Linked DNA regions of Tunicatimonas pelagia. The protein of the gene in region 2 interacts with the protein of the main gene of each other region in a pairwise test. Links are inferred from orthologs where the notes say so. Each region holds a gene or a part of one and is shown on either strand. Other genes may lie near its edges.

Region 1 (12,787 bases), 5.1 Mb from region 2 along the record:
AGACTGACTTCTTCAGCATGTCGTCGGAAATCCGGGGTTTTGCTACTGATTACTTTTCTTTTAGGAATATTGGAGCGGGAAGTAATAACCTGGAAGTAGGTTCTAATGCTACCCGCCATGCGCTGAACTCTTACTTCGGACGCTTCAACTACAGCTTGCTCAACAAATACTTAGTGACTTTCACCGGGCGGGTAGACGGCTCATCTAAGTTTGGGGAAAATAATAAGTTCGCCTTCTTTCCCTCGGCCGCAGTAGCTTGGCGGGTTTCTGAAGAAGGTTTTCTGAGCAACAGTAATCTCATTTCTAACTTAAAGCTACGCGCTAGTCACGGTCTGACGGGTAACTCCGAAATTCCCCCTTACTCATCGTTGGCTTTGCTGGGCTCCGACTACGCTGCCATCTGGAACGAATCCCGCTTCGGGGGAACCGGTATTAACCGCTTAGCCAATCCAGATTTACGCTGGGAACGAACCGCCCAAAGTGACATTGGCGTTGAAATTGGCTTATTCCGAGGACGGGTTTCGTTGGAAGCGGACGTTTACTACCGCAAAACGACTGATATGTTGCTCGATGCTCCGGTACCGCAAACCAGCGGTTACGAAACTATCCGTCGGAATATTGGGTCTATGGAAAACCGGGGGCTGGAGTTGATGTTAAATACCATCAACATTGAAACCGAGAAGTTCACTTGGTCGACCAACTTTAATATCTCGATGAACCGGAACGAGGTGTTGTCACTGGCTACTCCGGCAGACATATTCGGAGTGGGAGGGCCTAACTTTACCAATCCTACCAACATCATTCGGGTAGGTGAGCCCGTCGGTTCTTTCTGGGGCTTAAATCGCCTAGGCGTTTGGGGTACCGATGAAGCAGCCGAAGCGGCGGAGTTTGTTAGCTACCGTAACGGCCTGACCATCTTGCCCGGTGATATTAAATACGAGGATGTGAACGGCGACCGGGCCATCACTGATGCTGACCGTATGATTATCGGTAATGGTTACCCGATAGCCTGGGGGGCTTTGTTCAACACTGTGCGCTACGGCAACTGGGATTTAACCTTAGACATTCAGTATTCCTACGGTAACGATGTGATGGATATGAACCTACACCCTAGTGAAGACCGACAGGCGTTAGCAAATAGTTACACGACGGTGCTGGATGCCTGGACTCCCGAAAACCAAGATAGTCCGATTGCCCAAATCCGGGATACCCGAGCGGGTTACGTGACCAATGTGGATACCCGCTGGATTGTAGACGCTTCCTTCATCCGGGGACGAAACGTAGTGCTAGGCTATACACTACCGACCAGCTTGGTAGAGCGAATTCGCCTGGATCGAGTACGTATCTATAGTTCCGTTCAGAACTTCTTCCTCGTGGTAGATGATCAATTGATCGGTGACCCGGAAGTCACTCCTATCCGGGGTGGCGATAACAACAATGCCTTCTCCCAAGGCATGAAGTGGCACGATTATCCGAAGCCTACCACTTATTTACTAGGTGTTCAGATCGGTCTATAATTCCTTGAAATCATTAAAGCTATAAGTATGAAATCGTATATAAATAATTTTGGTACTAAACTGCTCCTTCCGCTCTTCTTACTGGCTGGGGCAGCTTGTTCAGATTTTCTGGAAGAGGAAGATCCCTCTAACCTAACCCCCGAAAGTTTCTTCACCATTCCGGATCACGCCGAGGCTTCAGTAGCTGCGGTTTATGATGCCGCTCGCTTTTACGGCGATGGGGCGGGTATTTTCTCGTCCAACTGGCAATTGCTCGAAGCACCCACCGGAACGTCTACCACCGAAACAGCGCAAAATTCGGATTTAAATAACTTGTACTCACTGACATGGGATGGTAATACTATTCACATTCGTAACTGGTGGCGAGGACTGTACGAGGTAATTGCTAACGCTAATTTGACAATTGATCGCGTACCTGCTATCTCACCGATGGAGGAAGACCAGAAATCCAGAATATTGGGAGAAGCCCGGTTTTGGCGAGCTTGGGCATACTTTTACGCAGTGCGACTCTGGGGTGATGTGCCGTTGGTGCTCATGCCTCAATCTACCTCTTCCGAAGACTTTTCTCCATCCCGTACTCCCCAGCGGGAGGTGTACGACCAGATTGTGGAAGACTTACAGGTAGCCGAAAGTGCCGGACTGCCTTGGACGGATCCCAGTGGGCGGATTTCTACTTCAGCGGCCAAATCTTTACTGGCCAAAGTTTATTTGACGATGGCAGGTTTTCCGCTGAATTTAGGTCAAGAGTATTACCAGTTAGCAGCAGATAAGTCAAAAGAAGTGATTGATAATGCTGGGCCGATTGAACTGTTTGATGAATACGGAGACCTGCACGATGAGAGTTTAGGGAATACCAAGGAGCATATTTTTAGCTTGCAGTACAACAATGTGGTTGCGGGTAATCCGATGGGCAATATGTTCCCGAACTTTAAGCCGGTGACATACCGAGGGCCGTCGGGTACCGGAAGCACGGTGCCTACACTTTCGTTCTATAATTCTTACGAAGAAGGCGACCGCCGAACGGTTAACCAAGAAGGCTTTTTCTATAACACCTACTTTGCCAACGGTAGTGGTGAACCCTTCGACTTGGGGGCACCTTATATTTTCAAGCACTTTAATGTGACAGCTAACGGCACGCAAGGTATGCCCGGCACGGCGCAGGATAATCTGAACGTACCCATGATTCGTTATGCCGAAGTGCTACTAATTTATGCCGAGGCGCAGAACGAAATAAGTGGCCCCACCCAGGAAACCATAGATGCCTTAACGCAAATTCGCGACCGGGCTGGTTTGGAAACCCCTTCGGTGGGTGGGTTTGATCAGAATAGCTTCCGCGAGGCGGTATGGCAGGAGCGCTGGCACGAACTGGCCTACGAGGGTAAAACCTGGCTCGATATGATTCGCCTACGGCAAGTCTTTAACGAGCAAACCGGAGAATTTGATGATTTTGTCGGGCACGTCAACCTGAGCTCTAATGAAGCCTTACAAGAGCGACACCTACTGTTTCCATTACCAGTACAGGAAATGCTGAACAACCCCAACCTAGAAGTCCAAAACCCCGGCTATGAATAACTTTTTTCAATTAACAATGAGCAATTAACAATTAGTAATGATCGCTATTTTTATTTGTTCATTGCACACCGCTCATTGTTAATTGATTAGAGTGTATAACAAAAAGGGTGTAACTCAGGCAGCTTTTTGGTAAAGAGCTTGTTGTTCGTGTTTGACTACTGTTTGTAGGTAGTTGTCCCAATCGCCGTTCTTTCTGACGGCTCGTAGGTTGAGCATATTCTGCGCACCTTGTTTTCCCCAATGCATGCCGTTTCTCTCCATACGGCTCTTTACAAAATGTCCACAGGCACTTTCCACCGCTCCGGTGGTGATAGGAAATCCTAGCTGTAGATAGGTTTTGTAATCTACCATATGCTGATGGTTGGTCAGGTAGGTGATGGCTCGTTGGACAGTGTCACGCTTGTATTGAGACAAGGTAGCCTGTTGCAAGATAACTTGCCATTGCTGTCGTACCTCATCATGCTGGCTGTCTAGTAACAAGGCGGCTTGGCTTCTCACCCAAGCAAAACGATTGGGATGCTTCTCCCCCCAATGAGCGTTAGCCACCTTCCAAACGTACTCTAGCAAGTGAATAAAATCCAGTACGTAGGCCTCTACCCGATGGGTAACTTTCTTTTCTTCTACCACTTGCCGAACTGCTTTTTCTAAGGCTCGGTCACCGTCTATCAAAACGATGATCGGCTTTTTTGCACTAGCATCGCGCCGAAGTAGGTTTTCCACCCCGTAGCGGATGGCCCCTACCTTGTCTGAGAGAAAGGCTCGTAGATGCTTGTGCTCGTGCCAGGTATGCCCTCCATCGGGCTTCTGCGGCTCATGGGTAGGGCAAAACAAGCTCTCTAAGAGTTCTTGAGCCTGCCGGGGCCGCGGGGTAAACGAACTGCTCAGGCTTACTGTGGCTTCTTTTTTGACCCCCTTCTTCTGTCCTTTGCTCAGACGAACCGCCGTACTTTCCTCAGCTCGCTGAGTTTCGCTGCGACGAATGGGCACCCCCTTACCGTCAAAGCCTACGCTCAAATGAGTACCATCTTCTATGTTTTCCCAGGCTTGTTGCTCATAAAAGTCTTTTACTTGCTCGCAAAGCCTGTAACTACACCGTTGGCTTTGCATACCCCTTAGGGGATGACCTAAGATGCGCTCCAACTGCTCAGCACTTTGGGCAAAGTCCATCTCGGTGGCCCCATACCCTAACCAATCATCCAATACGTAAGAATAGTTGCTCTTGGGTAAGCCCAACGCTTCGTCCAGCCGGTAATAGCTCTTACCAGTGGTTGAGTAATACTTGGGGCGGGCAATGGATAACGGGCCAAAAATGCTTCGGTAAGGCCGACTACGCAGCCCGGTGTTCTTCATCTTTTCCCCTGCACGATCAACGGGAACCCCCTGAACAGCGACTACCTGTTGTATACTCAAAATGTAGTATTCTAACAGTTGAAAACCTAACTGCAATAAACTGGTAAACAAAGACCGCTCTACCTGATGAATTCTCATTCCTTCTTTACTTCGGGCATCCATTTGGGCTATTATCTGATCTAAGTGTTGTCTTATCTGGTTGATTTTTGCTTCCTTTACTTCCATAGCGAGTTTTTTTGATGGTGGTTGAAGACCTCAAAATTAAGGGAATCTCTGCATTCCCACTCGCTTTTCCTCTGCACCCAATTCGTTATACACTCAATTGATTAAGGTTGCTTGTCCCAGAATTTCTCTCAGGGTGCTAATCGGAATGTCTTTACGGGGATTGACGGTTAGCACCTTGATTCGTTTTCGTCCGCCGCTCTCTAGTGCCGGATGATCCAGGTAGCGTCCTTCTACCATACCTACGTAGGGCTGTCGGCTCCGGCGGTCAACTGAAAGGTAGCACAGCATCTTACCACTAAGGAAGAAAAAAGGCGTCTGATACTTCCAAACTTCGCTAATCTGTGAATCATAATTTAGAATTATTTCTCGCAGAGTGAGTAGGCAGCTTCGGTTGGGCTCCAACTGGTTTTCGTAGTATTCGTCTAGCATTTTCATTTGGCCCAAAATAAAGGAAAACTTCAGTAATCGCGCATTCTGCGGATTAGTCAAAAGTGAGAAGAGAGAAAAATATTATTAAAATAGTTATATGAAACTTGTAAAATCAGTCTAAAATATATTACTTTGTAATTCAAAGTACTTTTAGTATGCAAGAAACTGATTATTTGCAAGATATTAGCGAGATCCGCTCCATGATGGAGCGTTCTTCCCGCTTCATCTCCCTAAGCGGACTTTCCGGAGTGATGGCGGGGATATACGCTTTGGTAGGAGCTGGCTTGGCGCACTGGTGCATTTCGCTGTACCGGGCCGGCGAGATAGATTCGTACCGAACAGTGGTTGGTTATCTCTTTCTGATTGCCGGAGTAGTATTGCTGTTAGCAATTGGAACAGGTATTTGGCTCACCACGCGACGGGCTCGAGAGCAGGGACAAAAAATCTGGGATGCTACAGCTCGCCGATTGGTTATTCATCTGATAATTCCACTAGCGGTAGGTGGTATCTTTGCCCTAATTCTCGTAGGTCAAGGTTACACGGGTATTGTTGCACCTAGTATGCTCATCTTTTACGGCCTGGCTCTGATTAACGCCAGTAAATATACTCTTACTGATATTATGTATCTGGGATTGGCCGAAGTAGCCCTAGGTTTACTCGCTACCATTGTGATTGGCTACGGTTTATTATTTTGGGCAATAGGATTTGGCGGATTGCACATAGTATACGGAGCATCTATGTATTATAAATACGAGCGGTGAAGCATCTTTTACACCAGTTTGATAAAGCGTTTGAAAATAAAGTACGATTGGGCATCATGTCAGCCTTAGTGGTAAACGATTCGCTGGACTTTAGTGCCCTGAAAGAACTACTGGGAGTAACCGACGGAAACCTAGCTAGCCATCTGAAAGCCTTGGAAAAAGTAGAATATATTGACGTGCAGAAACAATTCGTCGGTCGGAAACCTAATACGCAATACGCGGCTACAAAAACTGGTAAGAAAGCCTTCAGTGCCCATCTGGACGCGCTGGAAGCGTTACTAAAAGCCCAAAAACAAACTCAGTAAAAAATTTTACTTATTAACTTTGAAATACAAAGTACTTTCAAATATGAAAAATCAAACACTTAAAACTTATCTCTGGATTGGTACCTCGCTGCTAAGTAGTTTTCTATTCTACGGGCAAGGCGCTGGACTGAATTTCCTTTTATACAGTCTTGTGTTCGTAGCAATCAGCTTCGTATTGTACCCTGAATTACGACAGTCTGCATCGGGTTGGTTTATTACGGCAGGTTACTTGTTAACTGCGGTAGGAGTGGTGTGGCACCATAGCTGGCTGGCCATACTGCTGTACCTATTTTCGTTCATCGCTTTAGCTGGATTTTGTGCGTACCCTCGTACTTCTTTAGGCATTGCCCTACCGAATGGTTTTTATGCTGCCGGACTAAGTTTCTGGCGTAGAGAGTGGTTAAATAGAAAAGCGAAACAGCAGGGTAGTTTAACTCCTGCTCGGGTTATGTCTTGGCTCGTTCCCGTATTTATCACCACGTTATTTCTGATGCTCTACATCGGAGGCAGTCCGGCTTTTGCCGCTTTGTTCACCCAAACTGAGATTGAAGTTATCTCTTTCGGCCGTATCGTTTTCACCTTGGTTAGTGCCTACCTGCTACTGGGTATTTTCTATCCAACGGGTATCCAATCGCTAATCCAGCTCGACCAGCGCATTCCTAACCTACTGTTGCGCCATCGGCAAGCACAGAAGCAACGAGCTTTCAATACGATTGGATTGAAATACGAGTACCGCAGTGGCTGGTTGCTGTTTATCTTGCTGAATGGCTTACTGCTTTTATTCAATGGGGTAGACACTTACCATCTGTGGACGGGGAAACTACCTCAAGGCGTAACCTACTCCGAATACGTGCATCAGGGGGTAAACGCCCTGATTATTTCTATTATACTAGCCATCAGCATTGTAATGTATTTCTTCCGGGGAAATCTGAACTTCTACCATCGTAGCCGACGACTGAAGCTAGTCGCTTACGCCTGGGTTGCTCAGAATGTGTTTTTGGTTCTAGCCACTGCCTACAAAAATAGTCTGTACATCGATGCTTACGGGTTAACTCAAAAACGCATAGGCGTATACGTGTATCTACTAATGACGCTGGTAGGATTATTCTTCACCTATGTAAAGGTGCGGGAAATAAGGACGAACGCCTTTTTGCTACGATACACCAGTTGGGCGTTCTACGCTATTTTGGCGGGGCTGACGCTATTCAACTGGCCCCGCTTTATCACGAAATACAACTTGACGAATCTGCCCGCTGAGCAAATTGATTTTCAGTATTTGAGCTATATATCGGATCATAATCTGGATCTATTACAAGATGCGCTGGTAAATCCTAACTATCACATAGCGGCGAGTACCCGAGAAAATATCATGAATGAGATCAGCCACTTTCGCTACACTGAATCTTGGCAAGACTGGCGGTCGTGGAACTACGCTGACGAGCAGGTGATGATTAATTTAGATTACCAGTAGGGATGTTATTAATGATGTCCCTACTTAAAAAGAAAGAAGAATGAAACGAAGAATAGGAATTGCCACATACGCAGCCATATCACTAATATTTGTGTTGCCTCCGCAGAGTTATCTGCACGATATATTGCACTCGTTTGCCGTACAGGCTATCATTGGCTACGGATTATTAGGTTTACTCGCTAGCTTTTTCCGAAGAATGCTCATGACCGCCGCTTCCTTGGGGGCCGCTCTGCTAATTGCCGGAAGTCTTTACCTGATGCAAGGGGAATCGGTAAATGTTACGATGGCTAACTCCTACGCAGAAGATACGCTAGTTCGGGTGGCTCACTTTAATGTGCTCTGTAGTAACCAACGGTTTCAAGAGACGGCCGATTCGGCGCGGGCCACCCAAGCTGATTTACTGTCGTTTCAAGAGGTAAGTGAGGATTGGGGGAAGCAACTGAAGCAACTGTTATCCGATGAGTATCCCTACTTTCATATAGTGACGGATGCGGAAAATGCCAGTCGCGGACTCGCGGTATTTTCTAAGCATCCGGTAGAAGATGTACAAACTATTTACTGGGACGATATGCCGAATATTACCGGGAATGTACTACTTCAGGGAGAAGCTATTCATTTTATTGCATCTCATACGTTATCGCCCCGAAATCGCGGACGCTACCAGCAGCGGAACCGGCACATCCGCCGTATTGCCCGCTACATCAAAACCATTGATCGTCCCGTACTAGCCATTGGCGATTATAACGTTGTCCCTTGGAACCCCGTCATTCGGGAACTCACGCAGGCTACTGATCTGCAACATAGCCATACTGGTTGGCAACCTACGTTCCCCGCTCGTTTCCAGGGAATGGGAGTACCCATTGACTATATTTTTCATTCCCCGGAATTTCACTGCCGTAAGTTTAAAGCGCTACCCGCTGCCGGTTCCGATCATCGGGGTATTGTAGGGGAGTATTTGTTAAATACTGAGGGATAATTCAGCAAGCTGTATACCGACTTAGCTTTCGGCAAGCTGACGGTTGGCTAAAATAATCATATCCTTGGGGGCGATGATCGTTTTTTCGTAGCCACCTACCGTAGCCTGAATCATAGCTAGGCCAATTTGGGTAGTACTTACTACGTAATTGGGGACTAAGGCTCTAATGGCTTTCACTAGCCACATAAAATAGTCGTACAGAAATTGGTAGCTTTTGGTACGGGACTTTATCCCCCGAAGGGGCATAAGAACCCCCGGACGAAACATGAATGCTTGCTTAAAGCCCATTTCAAGTAAGTCGTTTTCCGCCTGTCCTTTCACTCGTGCCCACATTAAACTACTCGTTCCTGAAGAGTCAGTGCCCTGCCCGGAAACAAAAATGAAGGTCATTTCCGGATTCTTCTTGTGGAGTACTTCGGCCAACGCTATTGTATACTCGTAGGTAATTGTGCGGTACTGTTCTTCGCTTAGTCCGGCAGCACTAATACCCAGACTGTAGTAGCAGGCATCGTAGCCAATCAGGCTTGTTGCCAGCGGGGTAAAATCAGAAAAATCCTGGTGAAGAATTTCGTTGAGCTTAGGGTGAGTCATCCCTACTGAGTTCCGACCAATTACCAACACTTTGCTAATGGCTTCATGATCTAAGCACTCCAGTAAAACTCCTTTGCCAATCATGCCTGTAGCTCCCGTAATAATGACTTTCATAGCAATGTAGTAATTGGATTGAAGATATTCATCACAGGTACTTACGGATGATGAGAACGTAAAGATGCTATCATCTTATTTTAGAGATTCTAATTCAGCTTCCAGATTGGCTCTGGCTGGCTGCTCATAATCTTCATAAAAAATATCCGTTTTGAAAATTCTTTCTATGGCTAGGAAGTGCTGAAGTACTTTCCTGCGCCCTCTTTTGTAAAGAAAGTCAGGGTAGATTGCATATTCCTTTCTAATCTTATTTGTGTATTCCTGATAGATACTCGGGCTTTCACCCAATATCGCTAGGTCAAAGTCTAGTAGGTAGTTGGTATCAGAATCGCTGTTGAACGAGTGGCTTTGGGTAGCTATTATCTGGGCGTGGCATTTGGTGATTTTATCAGTGGGTACTCCCAACTTAGATAATCGCTTACGAGCCATATCAGCACTTTTGTGCTCATTATCTTGGCGCGTCGCATCGTACACAATGTCGTGGTAGAAAACACTAAATAAAATTGTATCTGGATCAGATAGATTGTCGTGATATCTTGTAGCGTGGTCTACCATATATTTCAGATGAGTTAAGTTATGGTAGTTTCGCTTTTTGGTAGTATGGCTTTTTTCGATTTCATCCCATAGCCTATCCACCAACTGACGGTCGTTGCTATATTTTGCGGTGAGTTCCTGCCAGACGATTGATAGGTTCTTCATGTTCTCTTAAGAATTATCGTCAGCGATTACTCCACCAAAACTGTATTATTTTTGAGGAAAACACTAGCGTAATACAGATCTAAGGCGCACTCTGTTCTCCGGTAAAGCCCTTTTATTCGCGCCATACCATGTACCAAAGCCGTTTGTTTCGCCCAAGACCTGCATTTCCAGATATTTAAGAAACTGGTTTAAAACAGCTTCTTAAATATCCAAGTTAGCGTACTTGGCATTTTTCTCGATAAACTCCCGGCGGGGAGCTACCTCATCGCCCATGAGCATGGAGAACAGGTGATCGGCTTCGGCAGCAGATTCGATGGTTACCAGCTTCAGGCTGCGGGTTTCGGGGTTCATGGTGGTTTCCCACAGTTGCTCGGGATTCATTTCACCTAGCCCTTTGTAGCGTTGCACTGATACAGATTCTATCTTTCCGTCGCCTGCTAATTCTTTTACCGCAGTTTCCCGCTCTTCTTCCGTCCAGATGTAACGCTCTTCCTTTCCTTTCTTTACTAGGTAGAGTGGGGGAAGGGCAATGTACAAATAGCCACTTTCAATCAGGGCACGCATGTAGCGGAAGAAGAAGGTGAGAATCAGCGTACGAATGTGGCTTCCGTCTACGTCGGCATCCGTCATAATGATAATCTTGTGGTAACGAAGCTTTTCCATGTTTAATGCCTTGTCGTCGTCTTCGGTGCCGAAGGAAACGCCCATGGCGGTAATCATGTTTTTGATCTCTTCGTTATCGTAGATTTTGTGCTCCTGCGCCTTTTCCACATTCAATATTTTTCCGCGCAATGGCAGAATTGCTTGAAAGGTTCTTTCTCTTCCCTGTTTGGCACTTCCCCCGGCACTGTCCCCTTCCACTAAGTACAACTCGCAGTTTTCGGGGTCGCTGTCTGAGCAATCGGCTAGTTTGCCAGGTAGGCCGGTGCCAGTAAGCACATTTTTGCGCTGCACCATCTCCCGGGCTTTGCGAGCGGCGTGGCGGGCCTGAGCTGCCAGTACTACTTTATTAATAATTACTTTAGACTCCTTTGGGTGTTCTTCTAGGAATGTAGCCAGTGCATCACCCACACAAGATTCTACTGCGCCCATCACATCAGAGTTGCCTAGCTTGGTCTTGGTTTGCCCTTCAAATTGGGGTTCAGCCACCTTCACCGAAATTACGGCAGTAAGACCTTCCCGAAAGTCATCGCCACTGATATCTACTTTCACTTTATCTAATAATCCCGACTTGTCGGCGTAGCTTTTCAGCGTGCGGGTTAATGCCCGGCGGAAGCCAGAAACGTGGGTGCCGCCTTCAATAGTATTGATGTTATTGACGTAGGAAACTACATTTTCGGTGAAAGAAGTATTATAGGTGAGGGCTACCTGTACGGGTACTCCGTTGCGCTCACTATCCAGATAAATGGGTTCCGGAATAAGGTTATCGCGGTTGTTATCTAGGTAAGCGACAAACTCTAACAGCCCCCCTTCGTAGTAAAAATTTTCTTTTTCCGGTTCACCGTCCTCATCTTTATCCCGCAAATCGGTTAAGCTGATGCGAATGCCGGCGTTCAGGAAGGCTAGCTCGCGTAGGCGGGAGGCAATGGTTTCGTACTTATACTCGTGAACATTGAAAATTTCGCTGTCGGGCACAAAGTGAACGGTAGTTCCGGTGCGGTCAGTTTCACCAATAACTTTCACGTCAAAAAGAGGTACACCTCGGGAGTACTTTTGCTCATGAATTTTTCCTTCTCGGTGTACGGTAGCTGTCAACTCTTCGGAAAGTGCATTTACGCAGGAAACCCCTACTCCGTGTAGTCCACCCGATACTTTGTAGGTATTTTTATCGAACTTTCCCCCGGCGTGCAGTACGGTCATTACCACTTCCAGAGCAGATCGCTTTTCTTTGGTATGAATCCCAGTAGGAATCCCTCGGCCATCATCAGTTACGGTAATAGAATTATCGGGGTGAATAACAACGTCAATATTGTTGCAGTAGCCAGCCAGTGCCTCGTCAATGGAGTTATCCACCACCTCGTACACCATGTGATGCAACCCTTTAGTATTTACGTCGCCAATGTACATGGCCGGACGCTTGCGTACTGCTTCCAGCCCCTCTAAAACCTGAATATTATTGGCTGAATAATCGCCGGGTTTGACATTTGCCAAAGAATTAGTATCTGTAGTTTCGCTCATAAAATGAATGGTTGTAAACAGTCAAAATTACGATAATTTTATGGTTTTTCTATTGACTGTATTTCCTTAAAATTCATAATGCCCAGCTAAGGGGGTGAATTTTACATAAAGGGTTGATTATCAGTATAAAAACGAATTGAGGTAGCTAGTAAGTTCCAGCGCGTAGCATCACTAGGGTACAAGCATTAATGGGCTCAATATTATGGTTTTGGCACAATTGGTACAACTCGGGATTTTCGGTGCCCGGGTTGAAAATTATTCGTTGAGGCTGTAAGCTTAGCAGGTAGTCGTACCACTCCGGTTGATGGGCGGGGCCAAGGTATAGAGTTACGGTGTCTATACTTTTTAGCGAAGGTTTCGTTCGTAAGTCAATAAATTCTACATCAGCTACAGAGCCCTGCTTAATACTAAGTGGAACAATAGGATGTCCGTATTCGGTGAGCATATGGGCGGCTAAGTAAGCGTAGCGCGCTGGGTTGGGGCTGGCACCTATAATAGCTGTTTTCTTTTTTTCAGACATGGATAGTTTAATTGTACGATTGCTTATTGTTTTTTTAGTCTACCGACGATAGTCCACAGTGGTCATTGGTTAATAGTCA
Region 2 (17,251 bases):
CGCAATAGAAGAATAAGTAAAGATAGGTCAAGCCTACTATTTATTGGTTGTGGTACTATTTAGTGATTCCTTTTGGTTATAGTACTTCAAAAGCAATGTTACGCGCTAAATGGTAATCTTTCTAACAAAGTGATATAAACAATAAAATGGTATTAACCTGGCTACAACCGGCATGAATCAGAGCTTACAACACGTGGTAGAGCAGCAACTAGCGAATAGACTCTCTAAAAAAGTAAAGATTCATAATCTTACCTCAGTATCAGGAGGCTGTATCAATCATGGGGTAAGAGTAGATACTAATACAGGTTCATATTTTCTAAAGTATAACAGCAACGTACCCCGTGACCTGTTTATACGGGAGGCAGAAAATCTAGAAGTGTTACGAAAAGCCAGTACAGAACTCACTGTCCCTCGCGTGATTCTCGCTATGGAGGTATTGCAGGATCAACCAGGGATAATTGTGCTGGAGCTTCTAGAAGAAAATCGGGTAAACCAGTATCATCAGGATGAAAGGCTGGGGGTGGGGTTGGCACAGTTACACCGAGTAACTCATTCACAGTTCGGCTTTCTACATAATAACTATTGCGGCAAAACGCTACAAGACAATTCCTGGAATGAAAACTGGGTTGAGTTTTATGGGCAGCAACGAATTTGGCACTTGGTGAAGCTTATTGAGCAACACCGTAGTATTCATATCTTTGAGCAGAATATTTACTCCAATTTAATAGAGGTTCTTTCGGAGCGGATTAGTCACCAACCAGTTGCCTCGCTCACTCACGGCGATTTATGGTCGGGGAATTATTTGTACACTTCTAGTGGCCCAGCCTTAATTGACCCAGCTACTCACTACACTGACCGGGAGTGTGATTTAGCACTTATGCAAATGTTTGGCGGGTTTTCGCCAAGGGTGTGGGATACTTATCAAGAAGCATTTCCATTGCCACATGATTGGCAGGAGAGAATAGGCTTATATCAGCTATACCACTATCTCAACCATTATTTGTTATTTGGTGGTTCTTACGGTCAGCAAGCCTTAAGTATAGCGAAAAAATATTTATGATAAATCTTTTTCAAGACACAGGTATTTATTATTTGTTTTACAATGCGAATAAATGTTATGGAACTAAAGTTATGTTAAGTAATATATATTACCTATTGAACCTAAAATAGGGAAGTGGCTACCAATTGATTAAATTTGCTGAAAAACATTAAACTATGCTAGATTCAATACCCAGTGCGATAGATGCTATTAGAGAAGGCGAAATTATCGTGGTCGTCGATGACGAAAACCGAGAAAATGAAGGTGACTTCGTTTGTGCTGCCGAAAAAATCACGCCTCAAATCGTTAATTTTATGTCTACCCACGGTCGGGGACTCATTTGTGTACCTCTCACCGAAGACCGGTGTGAAGAGCTGGAACTAGAGTTGATGGTTGGTCGCAATACTTCGCACTATGATACTCCGTTCACCATTTCAGTAGACTTGATTGGTCATGGCTGTACAACTGGAATTTCGGCTTCAGATCGCTCTAAAACCATCCAAGCTTTGGTGAGCGATGCTACCCATCCGGATGACCTAGCGCGTCCGGGTCATATCTTCCCCCTGAAAGCGAAGAATGGTGGCGTACTCCGGCGAGCCGGACATACTGAAGCGGCGATTGACCTTCCTCGATTGGCCGGACTTTCTCCTGCCGGAGTGCTGGTAGAAATTATGAATGAAGACGGTAGTATGGCTCGGGTGCCAGATCTACGGAAAGTGGCGGATCACTTTGGCTTGAAGTTAGTATCTATCCAGGATTTGATTCAGTACCGTTTACAGCACGATAGCCTGATTCGTCGGGAAGCATCAGTACCGCTCGATTCTACCTACGGTCACCTTCAGCTATACGCGTACACCCAACTATCAACCAATGAGGTTCATTTAGCATTTGTAAAAGGAACTTGGGAAAGTGATGAGGTAGTTACCGTACGAGTACACTCATCTAATTTGTTTGAAGATATTTTTGGTACGCTCATGAGTAATCAGTTCAATGTGCTGAAGCGTTCCCTGGAGATTTTAGATCAGCAAGAAAAAGGGGTGATACTGTATATGAACCAAGGAGGAATAGGAAGCAATATTTTAGATCGTCTAAAAGAATTCCAGAAAAACCGCGACGGTGAGGAACGAAAGTCTATTTCGGCGTTGGGGCTGAAAATGGATAAGCGGGACTATGGCATTGGTGCTCAGATTCTTCGCGACCTTCAGGTAAACAAAATAAAACTAATCACCAACCATCCAGTAAAGCGGGCGGGTCTTCAGGGGTATGGCCTGGAAATTGTCGATCATATTCCACTAAAGAGTTAGAAATACACTATTTCTGGTTCTTTACTGTTATGTACGTATAAAATTAATGTCGTATGAAGAAATTCTTTAACTTGGGTTATCTTCTGATTTTTGCGATAAGCACTACCTACGCCCAGCAGTATTTTCCATCAGAAGTATGGCACGAAGGATCAGTTACTACCGTAGACGGTGAAAGCAGTCGGGGAAAAATCAAGTACAATTTAGAGACTGACCTTATTCAGTTCAGCAGCAACAATACCATTAAAACCTATAGTGCCCGTAAGATCATTTTCTTTGAGATTTTTGACGCGGAATACGGTCGCTATCGCGAATTTTATGCATTGCCCTACCAAATGGAGGGTGATTATAAAGCTCCTCGCCTGTTTGAAGTACTCTACGAAAACACGCTAACTCTGCTTTGCCGGGAGGAAATTGTGCAGCAAACATCAGCCATCAATGATCCCTTTTTCTACGGAAACCAAATGTTTACCCGCTTCCGGCTGGAGTACGAATACTACTTTCTGGATCATGACGGAGAGATTCAGTACTACTCTCAAAAAAAAGATGACTTGTACAATATGTTTCCCAAAAACAAAGCCAAGGTAGAACAGTATATTAAAAAGAATAAGCTCAAGCCCAACCGTCAGCGCGATCTGGTACGGGTAACGGCTTATTATAACTCTTTACTCAATTCCTAAACAGTAATTAATGGGGAAACCACTCATTCTTGTCTCTAACGACGACGGAATTTCATCCCGAGGTATTCATTTTTTAATTGATATTATGAAAGAGCTGGGGGAAGTGGTTGTGGTGGCTCCGGATAGCCCTCAGTCGGGTATGGGGCACGCAATCACAATTGGTGAACCACTGCGCCTTACGGAGACTGATTTGTTTGACGGGGTTCGATCCTACAAATGCTCCGGCACTCCCGCCGACTGCGTAAAGCTGGGCAAACACTTTGTGCTTAAAGATCAACCACCGGATTTAGTGGTTAGCGGAGTCAACCACGGCAGCAATACTTCCATTAGTGTACTGTATTCCGGCACCATGTCGGCGGCAGTAGAAGCCGCTATTGAAGGATTTCCAGCTATTGGCTTTTCATTATGCGATTTTGATGCCGATGCTGATTTTTCTCATACGGCTGAATACATTCGACAAATTGCTCAATCGGCTCTGGAAAATAATTTCCCGAAGGGAATTGCCCTCAATGTTAATTTTCCTCATAAGCAAAGGGAGCCAATTCAGGGTGTACAAATTTGTCGGCAAGCCAATGCCAAGTGGCAGGAAGAGTTTGATCAGCGTCATGATCCCTACGGGCGGCGGTATTTTTGGATGGCCGGAAATTTTGTCAATTTTGATTCAGAAAAAGATAATGATGAATGGGCCATTGCTAATAACTACGTTTCGGTGGTGCCTTGCCAGTTTGACATGACGGCTCACCAAGCAATCTCTGCGATTAAGGAATGGCGACTGACCTAATCTTGCAGTGCTCGCTCAATGGCTGATACAAATGCAAGTTCATCCCAATAAATATTATCAGGTTTTCCATGCGGATAAAATGAGGTATTCTTCATCTTGTTTACAAGCTCGCTCATTGACCAACTTTCTTGCGAAAAATCAACAGGAATAGCACTCTGCCAAGGCTTGCAGTAGTCTACCCAAGGCGAATGATTTTGCAGAAAAAAAGGTAACTGATAGTGCATATATTCCCAAACCCGGGTGGGAAAGCAGTTTTCAATACTGGGTAATATCTGATGACTGATCATTCCGAAATGGGCTTCTTGCATGGCTGCCAATAATTGCTGATGCGGAATGGGTTGTAAACTAATAGTGGGAACAATCCAGGATTTGATTGCTAGTTGATTGATAAGCTGTTGGTACGTATCCACCTGAGTAACGTGTCCCATCAGTACGAATCTCAATTTACCTTTTAATGCCCGATACAATGACTCCGCAAAACGGATCGCATCCCAAATGCCGTAAAAAGTGCTGATCGTTCCGGTGTAGACCAGTGTAACTTGGTCGTCATTCGCTGGATACTTAGTGCGTGGTTTAGCCAGTACCTTATTCTCTAACAACAAATGAGAGTACTGCCGAAGCCAAGGCTTTTCCTGAAAGTACCCAGCTTCGGCTACCAATAATTGCTGAGAACGGGTAGCTAATTGTTTATCTAAATACTCAATGAAGTGAGCCAACCATTTTCTTAGTCTTTCTCTTTTTCCGTGGTGGTAGACAATATTACGGGTGTGATTCTCTCGTATGTCGTAAAATACTTTTGTTTGGGTAAATAGTAGCGCGTACAACAAAACTGCCGGAGCCAGCTCAGGGGTATTAACTATAATGAAGTTCGGCCTAGTCTGAAAAAGACAAAAAAACGCGCGAAAATTCGCCAATAATCGGGCAAAACTTCGCAGGTTAAACCGGAAGATTGGGTGAAATTTTATATCAGTAAACGAGGAATGTGTATTTGAGTAAAATCCTAGTATATTCACCGAAAATTTACCGGTACGAGCTAACGACTGCGCCATCTTATGGTACATTCGCGTATCATCTACCGGCTTTAGCACTGACACAATCGCCCCAACACTTTTTTTCACAATTTCTGCCCTTTAATTTTAAGCAAATCTGGTTTATGGAACTTCAGCAAATGATTGAGGCGGCCTGGGAAGACCGCTCGCTCTTACAAGATAAAGATGTAAAAATAGCGATAAAATCCACTATCGATGATTTGGATCGGGGCAAAAAGCGAGTAGCTGAGCCTCAGGGGGGCAAGTGGGTAGTTCATGATTGGATCAAGAAAGCGGTAATCCTATACTTTCCTCTTCAGAAAATGAAAACACTAGAGGTAGGCCCGTTTGAGTTTCACGATAAAATGAAACTCAAAACTGGGTACGAAAAACTCGGGGTGCGAGTAGTTCCTCACGCTATTGCCCGCTACGGTGCTCACTTGGCAAAGGGAGTGGTTATGATGCCTTCTTACGTCAATATCGGAGCTTACGTAGACTCAGGGACTATGGTAGACACTTGGGCTACGGTAGGGAGTTGTGCTCAGATCGGTAAAGATGTGCATTTGAGCGGTGGAGTAGGGGTGGGCGGAGTTCTCGAGCCGATACAAGCAGCCCCGGTAATTATTGAGGACCATGCATTTATCGGTTCTCGCTGTATTGTGGTAGAGGGAGTTCGTATTGGAAAAGAAGCGGTGCTAGGAGCCAATGTCACGCTAACGGCCAGTTCAAAAATTATTGATGTCACCCAAGATGCAGCTGTAACTTACCAAGGCGAAGTGCCACCGCGCTCGGTAGTCATCCCTGGCTCGTACACCAAAGAGTTTGCCGCCGGGCAATATCAGGTACCTTGTGCGTTAATTATCGGACAACGTAAAGAAAGTACTGACCGAAAAACTTCGTTAAATCAAGCATTACGCGATCACCAAGTAGCAGTGTAGTGCTTGTTCAGGCTATTTTCAACTCTCAGAATAAAATCAAAATATTAAGCTAGTATCCAACATGAAATTATTTTTTTATTTCGTTTTGTGCATTTCTCTTCTCACTGCTTGTGGTGATAGTCAATCTCAAGAAGGCGATAAATTATTTAATCAGGGAAAATACGAAGCAGCTATTCAGCAGTACGAGGCGTATCTAGAATATAACCCAGAAGACTTAACTTCAGTGTACAATCAAGGTAGAGCGTACGAGGAGTTGGGGCAAACTGACCAAGCACTAGAGAATTACGAAAGAGCTTTGAAGATTGATCCTAACCATGCTAATTCTATGATGAGTATTGGTAAGTATCACTTCCGCAAGAAAAATTACGCAGATGCTTCTTTCTACTTCTCCAAAGCTTCAGAAATTATGCAAAGTAACCCTCAGGTATTCTTCCTGAAGGGGCGCACGCACCACAAACTAGGCGAAACAGATGAAGCTATGGAAGCCTACGATTTGGCAATTAGTAAAGACCGCGACTACGGCGAAGCTTACCTTTACCGAGGCGCACTAAAAGTATACCAAGGTAAAAAAGGGGCTGGGTGCAGTGACATTCGATCGGCTCAATCGCTCAAGGTACCCGAAGCTGAAACAGCCCTTGCTGAATACTGTAATTAGGAGATAAAAATTCTAAACTGAGATTCGCAAATTTCAAATTGGAAACTTGTGAATCTGCTACTCATTCAAATTGGCGAGATACTTTTTGAGACTTCGGGCCTTCCTGATAATCGTAAAACCCTTCACCCGATTTTATACCCAATTTCTGCGCGGCTACCATATTTACTAGCAATGGACAAGGTGCGTATTTTGGATTACCAAAACCTTGGTGAAGCACTCCCATGATCGATAAACAAACATCTAAGCCAATAAAATCTGCTAAGCGAAGCGGACCCATTGGATGGGCCATTCCCAGTTGCATGATTTGATCGATTTCATTTACTCCCGCTACTCCCTCGTAGAGCGTGTAGATGGCTTCGTTAATCATGGGCATCAGAATACGGTTGGAGACAAAGCCCGGATAATCATTCACTACCAACGGAATTTTCTGCAATTGTTCTGCCGTCTGCTGAATTATGGATGTGACCTCGGCATCGGTAGCGTAGCCATTGATAATTTCTACTAACTTCATCACGGGTACCGGATTCATAAAATGCATCCCAATTACCTGAGCAGACCGTTTGGTTTCGGCGGCCAAGGCAGTAATTGAAATAGATGAAGTGTTCGTCGCTAAAATAGCCTCGGGTTTGCTAGCCTGATCCAGCGTTTGGAAAATTTCTTGCTTGACGTGCATATTTTCAGTAGCTGCTTCGATAATCAAATCAGCCGAAGCGATCCCTTCCGATAGCGATGAAGTGGTAGAGAGATGATTCAGTGCTGCCGACTTTTCTTCTTCCGTAATCAGTTCTTTCGCTAGTTGCCGATCTAAATTCTTAGTAATGGTTTGCATAGCTCGGTCGAGCTGATCCTGATGGATATCGACCAATACAGTGGTAAATTTGTGGAGAGCAAACACATGAGCAATTCCGCTGCCCATAGCTCCGGCACCTACCACGGCTACGGTATTTATTTCATTTTTCATATTTATCTGTTTGAATTACAGCAACTTATACTATGTAGTTTAAAGTAAAATTTTCAGAGTAATCTTACGAAAAAAAGTACTTGACATATGCAAATACCAGTATTTTCGTTACAATTTGGAAAAGAAATTGTAATTAGCCAGAATAACAACACTTTTGGCAAATTAGCTCAGTATGATACTCAGGTGTGTTATCAGTCTATTATTTTTTTGCGTGTCCTCGCTAGCCCTGGCTCAGCCCGGATTCGAGCCGATGGGTCAAGATGACCAGTCTAGCTATCCGCTACGAGCATTTCTCAATAAATTTTCGGTCAATCTGAGCTCCGGTTACGGACGCACATTCTATCGGCATACACTCACAAATAATAATTATGTTCGCACCTCTGCGGGGTCATTCATATACCCTAACGGTGAGAGCGGAACTAACCCTGCCTACGCCAACTGGTTTAACGGAGTAAGTCCGGCTAACTTAACCCTCCCTACCAATCCGGATAGTCTGACGCTGGTGACTAGTGATTCTTCTTCCATCAACATGCAAGGGGGCGGATACAATATTCCTATCAATCTACTGATATATTTTAATTTGTACCGATTTCGGATTGGAGGAGGAATTTCAGCCGATTTTCATCGGGTAAATCCCCCGCAGCCAGAAGATTTTCGCTCTTTTTTTCCTGCTCCGCCTTCGTTTCGAACTACCCAGCTTCGGTACTTCGGTATGCTAGGCTACAGCGTTTACGAGTACTATGATTATGCGTTTGGGGTAGACCTTCGGGCGGGGGTCATAAGAATGGGCCGTGGATTTGATCGAGGTCTTGTGGAAGCTAGCCCCTTCTTTAATGCCGGGGTCACCATTGAAAAAGTCTTTTCTGAATACTTTCGAGTATATCTACGGCCGGCATATGAGTTTAAAAGCTACAATTTACAGTTACCCGATGGCCCTACCACGGCGATGAGCCACCGCAACTCCGCTGTCTTTCTCACGCTGGGGGTAAGTATTAACTACCCCGATATGCCCCGTTCGCCCATTAAAGCCGATAAAACGCAGATGAAGCATTACGTAACCGATCCTAAAACCGGAGTACGGCGCGAGGTGCGTGGGCAACCGTTTTGGCGTAAGCAAGACCCTAAGATTGGTGAGCTTTACCCCGAATTAATCAAAACCAAGCGAAAACGGCAGGCAAGACGAAAACAATTTTTCCGAAAAAAGAAAAAATAGCCTATTTCTCGTGGGTTCGTGTACCTTTTTAGGAGGCATTCACTTAATTTTTGTAAATTGCCCGCTAGTTTAAACGTCCATACCTACACCTTTAACAACACATGGCCGAAAGTGATAAGGAGAATATTATTCCCATAAATATTGAAGATGAGATGCGAGGGGCGTACATCGATTACTCGATGTCGGTCATTATTTCCCGGGCGTTGCCTGACGTACGCGATGGTTTAAAACCCGTCCACCGCCGAGTGCTGTACGGCATGTTAGACTTGGGTCTTACGCATACAAAGTCTCACAAAAAATCAGCCCGTATTGTGGGAGAAGTACTTGGTAAGTACCATCCTCACGGAGATACCTCAGTATACGATACCATGGTACGAATGGCGCAGCACTGGTCGATGCGCTACATGCTAGTAGACGGTCAGGGTAACTTTGGCTCTATCGACGGCGATTCACCCGCCGCCATGCGCTACACCGAAGCTCGCTTGCAGCATATTGCAGAAGAGATGCTAGGCGATATCAATAAAGATACTATTGACTTTCAGCCTAACTTCGATGACTCGCTGAAGGAACCCGTTTGTTTGCCGAGTAAACTACCCAATATTTTGGTAAACGGCACTTCCGGTATTGCAGTAGGCATGGCGACCAATATGCCTCCGCATAATTTATCCGAAGTTATTGAGGGAATTAAACAATACGTTGATAACGAAGATATTACCATATCGGAGTTAATGCAGTACGTGAAGGCTCCTGATTTTCCCACCGGAGCGATTATTTATGGTTACCAAGGAGTAAAGTCAGCGTTTGAAACTGGACGAGGACGCGTGGTAATGCGAGCCAGGGCTGAAATTACGGAAAGTAAAACGGGTAAGCCTCAGATTGTGGTTTCGGAAATTCCCTACCAGGTGAATAAAGCCTCCATGATTGAGAAAACGGCAGCAATGGTGAACGATAAGCGGATTGACGGAATTTCCGATATTCGCGATGAATCTGACCGTAAGGGGTTACGCATTGTTTACGATCTGAAGAGAGATGCTGTTCCGAACGTTGTTCTTAACAACCTGTTTAAGTATACTCAACTACAGTCTTCTTTTGGGGTAAACAACGTTGCGCTGGTAAAAGGCCGACCGTACACCCTCAACCTAAAGCAGATTATTGGTTACTACGTAGAGCATCGTCACGATGTAGTAGTACGGCGAACCCAGTTTGAGTTACAGGAAGCCGAGCGTCGGGCTCATTTGTTACAAGGTTATCTTATTGCCCTGGATAATATTGATCGAGTCATCGAGATTATTCGGGGTTCTCGCGACCCGGAAACGGCTCGCAATAGCTTAATCAAAGAATTTGAGCTAACCGAAATTCAGGCTCGCGCCATTCTCGATATGCGGTTGCAGCGCTTGACTGGGCTAGAGCGGGAGAAAATTGAAAGTGAATACGATGAAGTGCTGAAGCAGGTAGCCTACTACAACGAAGTGCTGGGAAACCGTGATCTCCGGATGGGAATTATCAAGGATGAGCTGGATGAACTAAATCAGCGGTTTGGTGATGAGCGTCGCACCCAGATTGTGCATAGCGCGGAAGATATTGGCATTGAGGATATTATTCCCAATGAACCGATGGTTATTACCATTTCGCATAAGGGTTACATTAAACGGAACCACATTGATGAATACCGTTCGCAAGCCCGGGGTGGAGTAGGTTCGCGGGGGGCTTCAGCCAAAGATGGCGATTTTACCGAACACTTGTTTATTGCCAACACCCATAACTACTTGCTTATCTTTACCGAAATGGGTCGCGTGTACTGGTTGAAGGTTTTTGAAATTCCCGAAGCCGGTAAAGCAGCTAAGGGACGAGCTATTCAAAACCTAATTAATATTCCGGCAACCGACGGGGTAAGGGCGGTCATTAATGTGAAAAACCTGGATGATCCGGATTATATCAACAACTCACACATTGTAATGTGTACGGTCAACGGAACCATTAAGAAGACTGTGCTAGAAGCATTCTCTCGTCCGCGGGTTAATGGAATTAATGCAATCACGATTAATGATAATGACCGCTTGCTTGATGTAAATATGACCGATGGAAAGTCGGAGATTGTTCTGGCGGTGCAGTCGGGGCGAGCTATTCGTTTTCCGGAAGATGAAGTACGGCCGATGGGGCGTAACGCCGCTGGAGTTCGGGGTATTAGCCTGGATAGTGGCGAAGATCGGGTGGTTGGTATGGTCTGCCTGGATGATGCCGATGAAAAAACGCTCTTGGTTGTTTCTGAAAATGGTTATGGAAAGCGGTCAGATATTGATGAATACCGTATTACCCGTCGGGGTGGTAAGGGGGTGAAAACTCTGAATGTCACTTCTAAAACCGGGAAGCTGGTTAGCATAAAGAAAGTAGCCGATCAGGACGACCTAATGATCATTAACAAATCAGGCATTATGATCCGTACTCCGGTATCTAATTTGCGAGTGATGGGTCGGGCTACACAGGGGGTGCGGCTTATTCGCTTAAATAATGACGACTCCATTGCCTCGGTTACCAAAGTGGAAATTGAAGATAGCATTAAGAGCAGCCAAGAAGAAATTAACCCGGCTTCAACCGATACACCAGCGTCTGAGGAAGAAACTACTTAAATAGCTAAACTTTTTCTTATTTTAATTTTACTACATATCATGAAACAATTGCAATTACTACTTGTAGCATTAATTGCTTTGCCTATACTTACTTTCGGGCAAGCGAAGAATGTTCGTAAAGCTCAATCATCCCTTGAAAGAGGCGAACTAGCCGAAGCCAAACAATTTATTGATCCGGCCATTAACGACGAAAAAACCAAAGAAGATGGCAAAACCTGGTATACCTACGGCGATATTTACCTAGCTATTGCCACTGACTCTACCAAGTCTGTACAAGCTGAAAAACCTTACGAAAAAGCCTTAATGGCATACCGTAAAGTGAAAGAACTGGAAAAGGAAAATTCTCTCTATGCAGTACAGGCTGAGCAACAGGTTCAGCAAGTATGGGGTAACGCTGTTAACAACGGTGCCAGTCTTTACTCTGCTCAAAACTACGATGAGGCAATTAAGCTATTTGATGTAGCAAAAATGGCCATGCCCGATGATACTACGGCGTATATTTACGGTGGAATTTCAGCTCAGCAAGCGGGTAACATGGCAGTTGCTGCCGAGAATTATGCTCATCTGGTTGACTCTCTGGATTATAAAAGTAAAGATTTCTATAACAGCCTGATCTACATTTACCTAGTAGAGAACAAAGACGAAGCCAAGGCTCTAGATTATTTACGGAAAGCACAGGATGTATTTCCTGATGATCCAGAATTTCTGAAGCGGGAAATCACTATGCTAATCAATAATGAAAAGTACGACGAAGCCAAGCAAAAGCTTTCTAAAGCAATTGATGCCGAACCCGACAACGCAATGTTATACTACAACCAAGGCTATCTGTACGAACAAATGGATGACAGTGAGCAAGCTATTGCCAGCTACGAGAAAGCTATTGAAAAAGACCCACAGTACTTTGATGCCAACTTTAACTTAGCAGCGTTTTACTATAACGAGGCAGCTGACATTTTAGCCGAAGCTAACGATATGGATCTAAAGGAATACCAGGAAAAAGGTGAAGCTATTGAGGCACAAGCTAAAAGCTTCTTCGAGAAGGCTTTACCGTACTTAGAAACGTCTCAATCACTAGAACCCGATAATCAGAAAGTACTAGAAACGCTAGCTACTGTTTATCAGCGATTAGAAATGAGTGATAAGGCTGAAGAGATTAATAGTAAGCTGGAAAGTATGTAATTTCTTGAAATCACGCTAAAACCTTTCATTATTAGAGGGATAGGACTGGATGTTCTATCCCTTTTTTAATAGGTATACGCCTTACACCAAAGTGAAAAGAACAGTAGAATCTTACCTATACTCTATAGCTTCTTTAGCAAAGGTTTTGTAGAAATAGTTGGTTGATAAAGGAAATAGCCCACAGGTTTGCTGATCCTACGTATTTATTGGTTATAAATCCTCTCAAAAAGCACACAGTTTGTATTACTCTTTACGAAAAAAAGTTCAACGAATAAAAAAAAATGTGGTAAATATGGGCACAGTGTAAATCTTTTTATAAGATAACGTATTTCATGGCTACTAAAAGCTCCGCACGTCCCTCACAGGCTGAATTAGAGCAAGCTATCGCTGGTTGTGCTAGCGAACCTATACATATTCCGGGTTATATTCAACCCCACGGTTACCTTATTGAGTACGACCGGAAGGAAGAGACTATTCGGGCAGTCAGCGAGAACATAGAAGAGTTTTTAGGAATAGCGACTAAAGAGTTGTTAAGCAAAAACTTATCTCTACTATTTGAAGAGATAAATATCGCCCTAATCCTCAAGAAGATTGAGCAGGTAGAAAGGCAAGATCACCCATCTTATTTTTTATTTCATCGTCCGCTTAACATAGCCTTTCGACAAATGCCTGAAATCGAGTTCGAAGTGAGTGTCCATACTTTGCCCGATACTGCTCTTTTGGAGTTAGTACCCCGAACCAAGCAAAGTGAGCTGGATTTCTTCGAGTTTAACGAACTTACCCAAGATACTCTCTACTGGCTCAACAAAATCGGAACTACTCCCGATGAAAATATCTTCGGAATATGCGCTAGGGAAATTAAAAAGATTACTGGCTTCGGACGGGTAATGATCTATCGGTTTGATAGTGATTACAACGGTCAGGTTATTGCTGAAGACTGCGGGGCTATGGACAGTTTTTTGGGGTTACATTTCCCGAGTACCGACATCCCACCGCAGGCTCGCGAGCTTTACTTAAAGAATTGGTTCCGAATTATTTCAGATATTGACTATCAACCAGTGGCTATCGCTCAGAAGAAGGTTGAGGCCAATCCGATAGACTTGTCCTATTCTTTACTGCGCAGTGTTTCTCCGGTGCATGTTCAGTATCTGAAGAATATGGGCGTGCAAGCTTCAATGTCTATTTCTATTATCGTAAATCAGAAATTATGGGGCTTAATTGCTTGTCATCATCATGTACCTTGCTACGTTTCTTCGGCTCGGCGTACGGCTGCTATATACTTAGGACAGTATCTCTCGCTCCACATCAGTCGGCAAGAGAAGGGGCTAATTAAGGAACGAAAATTTGAGGCAAAGTCATTTCAAAACCTGCTCTTGACTAACGTAACCAGTGACCTGAGTACATTCTATCGGGTGGTGGAAGAGCATGAAAATAGAATCCTCAAATTGGTTGAGGCCGATGGCATGATGCTCATCTTACAAGACAAAGTTACTGTTTCTAATGGGCTGGTTGTTGATGCCGTTCATATTAGCGATTTTGTAGAGTGGCTAAACGGTGCTACCAAGAACACACTTTATTACGCTACTGACCAGTTGCAAAATGAGTATGGTAAAGCTGAACGGTTTCAGAATAGCATTTACGGAGTGCTGGCTATACCACTATTGGGCTACCAAAACTCTTATGTCATTTGGTTTAAAAAAGAGTTACTGGCTTTGGTTCACTGGGGTGGTTCTAAAGAGAAGGCAATAGGCGTAAACAAGCAAGGGCAATTAACACTGACCCCCCGTACGTCTTTTGCTACCTTTCAGGAAACAGTACAGGGAATATCTTCGCCTTGGGAAGAAATTGATATAGAGATAGCTCTTGAGTTCGCCCAGTCTTTAGCCTTGCTACAAATTAAGTATTTACAAGAAGTTAGAGAAGATCGCGATCAGCTTAGGGCACTCAATGTTCAACGGGCGTTTCACTTGAAAGAGTCGCTTATACAGGAACAATTGGTAACTCAGCGACTACACGCCGTGCTAGAAAGCTCCTCTGACGCTATTGTTGCCTTAGACAGTGATTTATCTATTATTGTACTGAACAACAACTATCAGAAACTATTTCAGAATAGGTATGGCAAAGTGCCCCAAATCGGAGATAGTCTACTTTCCTCTAGCAAGGAAGCTAAAGAAAAGAAACGATTACTTAATATCTGTAAGCTCGCCTTTAAAAGCGAAAAGCGACAGGAGTTTTTTGATGATTATCATGATCTTACCGGAAATCTGGTTTACACTCAGACCACAGTAGATATGCTTTACGACCACCAGGAAGAAGCTATTGGTACCCTGGTGAATATTCGGGATATTACTAAAATGAAGACCGCCGAGCTTGAAATAAAACAATTATTTGCTAAGTATCGTCTGGTTGTTAAATCTGTTTCTTCCCTGGTTTGGACTACCAATCCCCAGGGTGAGTTTGATACCATTCAGAAGGGCTGGTGTGAGTACACTGGGCAAGAGCTTGAGCAGTATTCGGGACTAGGATGGCTTAACGCTATTCATGTGGAAGATCGCAGTGAATTGAATACTTTGTGGAAAGAGGGCGTAGATCAGCAGGAAGAATGTGAGTTTGAGGCGCGTATTTGGAACCAGGCAACCAAAGAGCACCACTTTGCCAAAGTATTTGCTATTCCCATTCGAAACCGTACCAATGCTATTGATGAGTGGTTTTGCTGCTGCTTAGATATGCAAGCGACCAAGGAGCGGGAGATGAGCTTAGAGAAGGCATTAATCGAGCTAGAAGCTTCTAATCTGGAGTTAGAGCGGTTTGCCTACGTAGCTTCTCACGATTTGCAGGAACCGCTGCGGATGATTAGTAGCTACCTAGAACTTATTGAGCGGCGCTATCGAAATATACTCGATATCAAAGGAATTTCCTTTATGAACTACGCGATCGATGGGGCGAACCGTATGAAACGGCTCATTCAAGATATTCTAGCCTACTCGCGCCTAAGCAAGTATGAAGATATTACTGAGGTTGATATCACCTCTATAATCCATCAGGTTTGTGAACAACAGATGATGCGTATTGAAGAAAAAAATGCTGTTATACAAACTGCTAACTTGCCTGTAGTTAGGGGGGTATCTTTTCAGATAATTCAGCTCTTCTCTAACCTAATTAGCAATGCCCTAAAATTCAGCGTAGCTGATCGCCAACCAATCATTAGTATTAAAGCGGTTGAGCAAGAATCCCATTGGAAGTTCTCGGTGGAAGATAATGGGGTGGGTATTCCCAAAAAACATCAAGAGAAAATTTTTGAGTTGTTTTTTCGGGCACACGCTGATCCCAAGTATCAGGGCACAGGCATTGGCCTGCCCATTTGTAAACGAGTGGTGGTTAACCACGGTGGTACTATTACTATTCAATCTAAAGTCAATACTGGAACTACCCTCATTTTTACGCTTTTAAAAACTCCTACACTATGATGATTAGAAAAGTTAGAATTCTATTAATTGAAGACAACCCAGGCGATGTTCAATTAACTCGGGAAGCCCTGAATGAAAAGTATGCTAATGAGGTAATACTAGAAACAGTAGGCGATGGGGAAACGGCTATCAATTATTTATTTCGTCGTCCACCTTTTCAAGACGCCTATCCACCTGATCTTATTCTGCTAGATATTAACTTACCTGGCATTAACGGTATTCAGGTACTAGAGCAACTAAAGAATGCTTCTGCTTTACGAAAAATACCCGTAGTTATATTAACCACCTCGCAATCCGATCGGGATGTGTCTTCAGCTTACGGCCAGTACGCTAACTCATATTTGATTAAGCCTTCAAGTTTTATAGAGTTTGTTGAAACTATTCAGCAACTAAAGAAATACTGGTTTAATCTAGTCAGGCTACCAACTGATTATAAAGCAGCCTCCTAAATTATCCGAGTTTTAGAATTATAAATGCTTTATGATTTCATCTGAGAATGAACTAAGTAATATAGACTCAAGCAATACAATTGCAAAAACAAAACTCAAACTACTACTGATTGAGGATAACGCTTTGGATGAAGAGCTATTTCGCGAAGCATTATCGGAGACTGCCTACGCATTTTCAGAGATAGTTACAGTTAGTACGCTAGAATATATTACCGAAGAATTGCGCAGCGAGCCGTTTGATTTAGTATTGTCTGATCTAAACTTACAACAAGATACTTATTCAGCGACACTAGATCAATTAAGAGAATTCTTCAGATACTGCCCGGTGGTACTATTAACCGGGCTTAATAATCTAGATGTTGCCCGACAGGCTCTTAACGCTGGGATCGCTGGTTTTATTACTAAAGAATTACTTCGGCCTGGTCTGCTTGAATACACTATTTTGCAGTCATTAGAATACTTTAAAAAGTTGCGCTTGCACAATAGTGCTTTACGCTCATCCCTTCAAGGTATTACCAGTCAGATAAGGCAGGCTCAAGCGGATACTCAGCATACTGATACATATTTACAGAAAGCTTTAATAATGGCTGAGAGGTTAGCGACTAGTTTTGACTGATCATATTTATGATGCATTGTACTTAATTGAATTCTTCTTTATTTAACATAATATAAATTATTTAACTTTTTCCAGCGACTCAATATTCTACCTTAATGCATTTAAAAGCTGCTTACTATTCAAATATTCAAAATACCTTGCTGTTACATTGAAGTCTTCGTCTAAAATCACCAAAGTTGGAGGAGCAAATTGCCCTTTCTTTAACGCTAATAGTTGGGCAATTTGATGGATTGGAGTTCTGAACTTACCTATCTGATCGTTGATAAATATCTGTCCTCCGAAGGCAATCTCTGCCTTGGTCTCCGCGTCGAAGCGTA

The links.
Region 1: the proteins of gyrA (region 2) and gyrB interact in binary tests that used the Escherichia coli proteins (3 or more experiments, as listed by UniProt). The link is inferred for Tunicatimonas pelagia from one-to-one orthologs.

What each region holds. Positions count from the first base shown.
Region 1 is NZ_CP120683.1:1,727,330-1,740,116, reverse strand. What follows is about bases 9,701-12,683. They hold gyrB (DNA topoisomerase (ATP-hydrolyzing) subunit B), read right to left. Parts: upstream 12,189-12,683; coding sequence 10,212-12,188; downstream 9,701-10,211. Other genes in these bases: P0M28_RS07285 (CoA-binding protein), read right to left, coding at 12,334-12,683; P0M28_RS07295 (HD domain-containing protein), read right to left, coding at 9,701-10,010. Outside these bases: P0M28_RS07340 (SusC/RagA family TonB-linked outer membrane protein), read left to right, coding at 1-1,517; P0M28_RS07335 (RagB/SusD family nutrient uptake outer membrane protein), read left to right, coding at 1,545-3,089; P0M28_RS07330 (ISKra4 family transposase), read right to left, coding at 3,204-4,664; P0M28_RS07325 (DUF1801 domain-containing protein), read right to left, coding at 4,758-5,099; P0M28_RS07320 (hypothetical protein), read left to right, coding at 5,249-5,854; P0M28_RS07315 (winged helix-turn-helix domain-containing protein), read left to right, coding at 5,851-6,159; P0M28_RS07310 (DUF4153 domain-containing protein), read left to right, coding at 6,203-7,630; P0M28_RS07305 (endonuclease/exonuclease/phosphatase family protein), read left to right, coding at 7,671-8,606; P0M28_RS07300 (NAD-dependent epimerase/dehydratase family protein), read right to left, coding at 8,628-9,311; more of P0M28_RS07295, read right to left, coding at 9,387-9,700; more of P0M28_RS07285, read right to left, coding at 12,684-12,708. UniProt on the Escherichia coli protein: DNA gyrase negatively supercoils closed circular double-stranded DNA in an ATP-dependent manner to maintain chromosomes in an underwound state.
Region 2 is NZ_CP120683.1:6,828,373-6,845,623, forward strand. What follows is about bases 8,340-11,460. They hold gyrA (DNA gyrase subunit A), read left to right. Parts: upstream 8,340-8,697; coding sequence 8,698-11,223; downstream 11,224-11,460. Other genes in these bases: P0M28_RS29100 (hypothetical protein), read left to right, coding at 8,340-8,596; P0M28_RS29110 (tetratricopeptide repeat protein), read left to right, coding at 11,263-11,460. Outside these bases: P0M28_RS29060 (fructosamine kinase family protein), read left to right, coding at 173-1,060; ribB (3,4-dihydroxy-2-butanone-4-phosphate synthase), read left to right, coding at 1,216-2,343; P0M28_RS29070 (hypothetical protein), read left to right, coding at 2,397-3,020; 5'/3'-nucleotidase SurE, read left to right, coding at 3,031-3,801; P0M28_RS29080 (glycosyltransferase family protein), read right to left, coding at 3,798-4,919; P0M28_RS29085 (2,3,4,5-tetrahydropyridine-2,6-dicarboxylate N-succinyltransferase), read left to right, coding at 4,955-5,767; P0M28_RS29090 (tetratricopeptide repeat protein), read left to right, coding at 5,829-6,422; P0M28_RS29095 (3-hydroxyacyl-CoA dehydrogenase family protein), read right to left, coding at 6,484-7,371; more of P0M28_RS29100, read left to right, coding at 7,595-8,339; more of P0M28_RS29110, read left to right, coding at 11,461-12,402; P0M28_RS29115 (ATP-binding protein), read left to right, coding at 12,735-15,869; P0M28_RS29120 (response regulator), read left to right, coding at 15,866-16,318; P0M28_RS29125 (response regulator), read left to right, coding at 16,350-16,934; P0M28_RS29130 (thioredoxin family protein), read right to left, coding at 17,022-17,251. UniProt on the Escherichia coli protein: A type II topoisomerase that negatively supercoils closed circular double-stranded (ds) DNA in an ATP-dependent manner to maintain chromosomes in an underwound state.